Mangrovibacterium diazotrophicum: one gene and its partner. The protein of the gene in region 2 interacts with the protein of the main gene of each other region in a pairwise test. Links are inferred from orthologs where the notes say so. Each region holds a gene or a part of one and is shown on either strand. Other genes may lie near its edges.

The links.
Region 1: the proteins of BC643_RS02330 (region 2) and topA interact in binary tests that used the Escherichia coli proteins (3 or more experiments, as listed by UniProt). The link is inferred for Mangrovibacterium diazotrophicum from one-to-one orthologs.

Annotation. Positions count from the first base shown.
Region 1 is NZ_RAPN01000001.1:2,900,428-2,903,476, forward strand. Bases 13-2,983 are described here. They hold topA (type I DNA topoisomerase), read left to right. Parts: upstream 13-321; coding sequence 322-2,646; downstream 2,647-2,983. Other genes in these bases: BC643_RS11455 (arginase family protein), read left to right, coding at 2,721-2,983. Also shown: more of BC643_RS11455, read left to right, coding at 2,984-3,049. UniProt on the Escherichia coli protein: Releases the supercoiling and torsional tension of DNA, which is introduced during the DNA replication and transcription, by transiently cleaving and rejoining one strand of the DNA duplex.
Region 2 is NZ_RAPN01000001.1:541,897-544,947, forward strand. Bases 42-3,014 are described here. They hold BC643_RS02330 (IMPACT family protein), read left to right. Parts: upstream 42-1,214; coding sequence 1,215-1,814; downstream 1,815-3,014. Other genes in these bases: dnaA (chromosomal replication initiator protein DnaA), read left to right, coding at 42-1,169; BC643_RS02335 (hypothetical protein), read left to right, coding at 1,902-2,120; pyrB (aspartate carbamoyltransferase), read left to right, coding at 2,121-3,014. Outside these bases: more of dnaA, read left to right, coding at 1-41; more of pyrB, read left to right, coding at 3,015-3,029; pyrI (aspartate carbamoyltransferase regulatory subunit), read left to right, coding at 3,036-3,051.

The DNA.
Region 1 (3,049 bases), 2.4 Mb from region 2 along the record:
GGTCATTTGAATGTTACGCGACAAATATAACGAAAGGATTAAAATTATTATTTCAGCACCGCATTAGGTATTCTTTCAGGCGAACTGAAGCAGCTTTTTGACATACGGGAACACCGATCGTGAAAACAGGTGCAAAATACTGTATTTCTGCCTTATACCATTCGTCCAAATGACACATAAAAGCAGCCTTTCCAGGTCGAGAAGAACCAATAAAATAATCATTTTCAAAGATATAAAGGAGATAATTTTGTTGTGCCAAAATTTGAAGAAAGACAGACATTTTCTTTTATTTGCAGAAATTTTCATAGTCTGGAGGATATTATGCAAGACAATTTGGTTATCGTTGAGTCTCCCGCAAAAGCAAAAACAATTGAGAAATTCCTGGGAAAAGATTTTCACGTAACATCGAGCATGGGGCATATTCGCGACCTCGAAAAGAAGGACGCCGGCATCGACCTCGAAAACAACTACGTTCCCAAATACGTGGTGTCGCCCGATAAAAAGAAGATTGTTACTGAACTGAAGAAATTAGCCAAGGATGCCAAGCAGGTATGGATCGCATCCGATGAGGACCGCGAAGGAGAAGCCATTGCCTGGCACTTGCAGGAAGTTCTGAAGTTGAAACCCGAAAAGACCAAACGAATTGTTTTCCACGAAATTACCAAAGACGCTATTCTCAAGGCCGTAAAAAATCCCCGACCAATCGATATCAACTTAGTGAATGCGCAACAGGCCCGACGGGTTCTCGACCGCCTGGTTGGTTTCGAAGTTTCGCCGGTACTATGGAAAAAAGTAAAACCTTCGCTTTCGGCAGGGCGTGTACAGTCGGTTGCTGTTCGCCTGATTGTTGAACGCGAACGGGAGATCATCAACTTTGAAAGCACTTCAGCCTTCCGCGTTACCGCAGTTTTCCTGGTTCCAGATGACAAAGGAAATACCGTTGAACTGAAAGCGGAACTGAACAAACGATTCGAGACAAAGGCCGAAGCGCAGAAGTTCCTGGAGAAATGCCAAACAGCTGAATTCAGCATTGCCGACATTCAAACCAGGCCGTCGAAAAGAACGCCGGCAGCGCCATTTACAACTTCGACCTTGCAACAGGAAGCCAGCCGCAAACTGGGATTTTCGGTTTCGCAAACCATGTCGGTTGCTCAGCGCTTGTACGAATCCGGAAAGATCACCTACATGCGTACCGACTCGGTAAACCTGTCGGACCTGGCGATCAACACATCCAAAAGCACTATTATTAATACACACGGCGAGAAATACCACAAGTATCGTCAATATACGACCAAATCAAAAGGAGCGCAGGAAGCGCACGAGGCTATCCGTCCTACCTACATGGACCAGGAAGAGGTTTCGGGAACTGCACAGGAAAAACGCCTGTACGAATTGATTTGGAAAAGAACAATCGCCTCGCAAATGGCCGATGCCGAGTTGGAACGCACAACCGTTTCCATTAAAGTATCGAACACCAGCGAAGTTTTCCAGGCAACCGGCGAGGTGATCAAGTTCGACGGTTTCCTCCGGGTTTACCTCGAGTCGACCGATAACGAAGACGAAGGTTCCGATGCAAAAAGCTTGCTTCCACCGGTTAAAACAAACCAGGTATTGCGCGCTAACTTCATCGAAGCCACCGAGCGTTTCAGCCAAAAGCCACCACGATACACTGAAGCGAGTTTGGTTAAAAAACTGGAAGAGCAAGGCATTGGCCGTCCTTCAACTTACGCGCCAACGATTACAACGATCCAAAACCGCGGTTACGTGGTGAAGGAAGATCGTCCGGGCGTTGAACGCGAGTATATCCAACTGACGCTGAAAAACGGAAAGCTTTCCGACAAAACGAAGGTGGAGACGACCGGTGCTGAAAAATCGAAACTGTTCCCGACCGACATCGGCATGGTTGTGAACGACTTCCTGATGAAATACTTCGACCAGATCATGGATTACAGCTTCACGGCAAATGTTGAAGTTGAATTCGACGAGATTGCAGACGGCAAGCGCGTTTGGAACGAAGTGATTGACGAGTTCTACAAACCATTCCACCAACATATTGAAAATGCCCTGGAGGTATCGGAACGTACAAACGGCGAACGCGTACTGGGTGATGACCCCAAAACGGGACTGCCCGTTTCGGTGAAAATTGGCCGCTACGGCCCGTTGGCACAATTGGGCGAAGCAACCGAGGAAGGCGAAAAACCTCAATTTGCGAGCCTCCGTCCGGGACAAATTCTGGAAACCATTACCTTGGAAGAAGCATTGGAGCTGTTCAAACTTCCGCGCGAAATTGGCGAGTACGAAGGCAAAAAGGTGAAAGTAAATATTGGTCGTTTTGGCCCTTACATTCAGCACGACAGCAAATTCGTATCGTTGGAGAAAAATGTGGATGACCCCTACTCGGTGGAACTTCCACGGGCAATCGAACTGATTGAAGCCAAGCGGGAAAAAGACCGAAATGCGCTGATAAAAACCTTCGAAGAAGAACCGGAACTTCGCATTCTGAATGGGCGGTGGGGACCGTACATTTCTTATAAAAAGAAAAACTACAAGATTGCAAAAGGAACTGAAGCCGAAAAACTTAGTCTGGAGGACTGCATGAAAATTATTGAAGCAGGCCCGGCACCTAAGAAAGGCCGAAAAAAATAATTGAAAGGCAAACAAGTTGATTGTTTGCCTTTTCTTTTGAAAAGACTAATTTCAAGCTGAGAAATAATAAACTGATGAACCTCCAAGATTACCTAAAACCGGTTGATTTTTCCGGCTTCACCCTTCCCCAATGGGTGCAAAAGAAATATGCGCTGGGCACATTGCTCGAAAAAAACAGCGAAAAGCTGGCAGTCGACAAAGCCAAGATTGTCCTGATTGGTGTTGAAGAAGACCGAAACTCGGTTCGCGAAGGTGCTTCGCTTGCGCCGAATAAAATCCGGGAATACCTGTACGCATTGAATCGCATTGCTCCTCGTTTTAAGATGCTTGACCTGGGCAACCTGATAGTCGGGAAAAGTGCCGCCGACACCTATTTCGCGCTGAAAGATGTCTGCCAGTATTT
Region 2 (3,051 bases):
CAAACTCACAACCATATACAGTAAAGTATCCGACCAACAACAATCCGAAGATTCAAAACAAGCCACTAAACGTTCCTCTGAAAACTGAGGGGAAACCGTCTATTAAAAACCCGTTTATCATACCGGGAATCCAAAAATTGCACGTTGATCCACAACTGAAACCGGACAATACGTTTGATAATTTTGTGGAAGGCGAATGCAACAGCCTGGCGCGTGCTGCCGGCTATGCTGTAGCACAAAATCCGGGGGGTACTGCTTTCAACCCGTTGATGATATTCGGAAATTCCGGATTGGGAAAAACACACCTTGCCCATGCGATCGGAATTCAGGTAAAAGAACAATTTCCGGACAAAGTGGTGTTGTATGTGAATGCCAATAAATTTCAAACGCAATTTACCGAGGCTACCCGCAACAACAACCGGAACGACTTCTTGCACTTCTATCAAATGATTGATGTGCTGATTTTGGATGATGTACAGGAATTTGCAGGAAAAGAAAAGACGCAGGAAACATTCTTCCATATTTTCAACCACTTACACCAAAGTGGCAAACAATTAATTTTGACTTCAGACAAGCCTCCAATCGAATTGAAAGGAATGGAACAACGCTTGCTATCCCGTTTCAAATGGGGATTGACAGCCGAGTTGTTGGTTCCGGATTTCGAAACCCGCATGGAGATTTTGAAGCGCAAAACGTACAAAGACGGAATTGAAATCAGCGACGAAGTGTTGGAATACATCGCTTCTCACATTACCAACAATGTGCGTGAGCTGGAAGGTGCTTTGGTTTCGCTGTTGGCTCAGTCAACGCTGAATAAGAAAGAAGTGACGATTGAGCTTGCGAGCGACATGGTTAATAAACTGGTAAAAAGTTCGAAACGCGAATTATCGATCGATTACATTTCGAAAGTTGTTTGCGACTACTTCAACTTGCCGGTTGATAACCTGCAGACCAAAACCCGCAAACGCGAAATTGTACAGGCTCGCCAGCTGGCTATGTATTTCTCGAAAAGTATGACCAAATCGTCTCTGGCATCCATCGGTTCGCAAATTGGGAATAAGGACCACGCAACGGTGCTTCATGCCTGCAAAACGGTGAATAACCTGATAGAGACCGACAAGAATTTCAGGAATTTTGTCGACGAAATAGAAAAGAAATTGAAAATGTAAATATGCCCGGCAGATCATTGTGATCTGCCTTTTTTTTATCCGCCAATGAGTGATTCTTATTTGACAATAGCCCAAGCCTGCGAAGGCCTTTTCAAAGACAAAGGCAGTAAGTTTTTGGCTTATGCCTACCCTGTTGAAACGGAGGACGAGATAAAAGAGCACATTCAGAACCTCAAGAAAGAACATTACTCGGCCCGCCACCATTGTTATGCCTGGCGCCTGGGAGCCGACAAAACCCAATTTCGCGCCAATGACGATGGTGAACCTTCGTCTACTGCCGGGAAACCAATACTTGGACAAATTCAGCGTCTTGATTTAACGAATATACTCGTAGTTGTAGTTCGGTACTTCGGAGGTACTTTGCTTGGCGTAAGCGGCCTGATCAACGCATACAGAGCTGCCGCAGCAGATGCCCTAGAGCAAGCTGAAATTGTAGAACAGCTGGTCGAAATAGCATTTTGGGTCGAGTTCGACTATTTAAATATGAATAGTGTGATGAAGGTATTCAAAGACGAAAACCTGCCGCAAAAGAAAACCGATTTCGACCTGCGCTGCAGAATCCGTTCATCTATCCGTGAAAGCGAGTCGGAACGCCTGTTTGCCTTGCTTTTAAACATCGAGGGAGTACGAATAAACCAACTGTAAACAATGACAATATTGTTAGTAAGTCATTAATAAATACTGCTCAAAATCATGCTATAATAAACGATAGCTCTATAACTTTACATTTTAATGAAAGGCTTGCATAATCGATATCATTTTCAGCTGGATGGCAGCGACCATTCCTTTATTCTTTTCCCAAATTTCTTTTATGATTTGATTCGATTAGGCGGTCATTTTAAGCAATTTCATATTTCAGAAATTTCAAAGACTTTAAAAGAGCCAGCAGTTGTGAAAAACACTGTTGGTTTTTTTATGTCTGCGTTTCAAACTAAAAAACAAACACCATAAATGAAGAAAGATTTAATTTCCATCATGGATTATTCGAAGGAAGAATACCTTCGGATTATGGAATTGGCTGCGGATTTTGAACGAAATCCCAACCAACGACTGCTGGAAGGCAAGGTAGTCGCTTCGCTCTTCTTTGAACCGTCAACCCGAACCCGCTTGAGTTTTGAAACTGCAATCAACCGTTTGGGTGGACGAATCATCGGTTTTTCCGATTCTAACTCGTCGAGTGTTACCAAAGGCGAAACGCTACACGACACCATTCGCATGGTTTCCAACTATGCCGATCTTATTGTGATGCGTCACCCGTTGGAAGGCAGCGCCCGGTATGCGGCCGAAGTTTCTTCGGTGCCAATTATCAATGCAGGCGACGGAGCTAACCAACACCCAACACAAACCCTGCTCGACATGTATTCGATCATTAAAACACAGGGGCGCCTCGATAACATTAATATCTTCATGGTTGGTGACTTGAAATACGGACGCACCGTACACTCGTTGCTGATGGCCCTGTCGCAGTTTGAAAACCCGATCTTCAACTTTATAGCGCCCGAAGAACTGCAGATGCCGGAAGAATACAAACTCTACCTGCGCGAAAAAGGAATCCGCTATTTTGAGCACCGGGAATTTACCGACATCATCTCGGAAGCCGACATTGTTTACATGACCCGCGTACAAAAGGAACGTTTCTCGGATCCGATTGAATACGAACAGGTGAAAAACGTTTACATCCTCCGGAACAGCATGCTCAAAAATACCAAGCCGAACATGCGTATTTTGCACCCGCTACCACGTGTCAACGAAATTCATACCGACGTTGATAAAAACGAAAAAGCATATTACTTCGACCAGGCATTGAATGGTGTTTTTGCCCGCGAAGCAATTATTGCTCACACGTTAAATCTTAAATAAGCAGCCATGAGCGACAAAATAA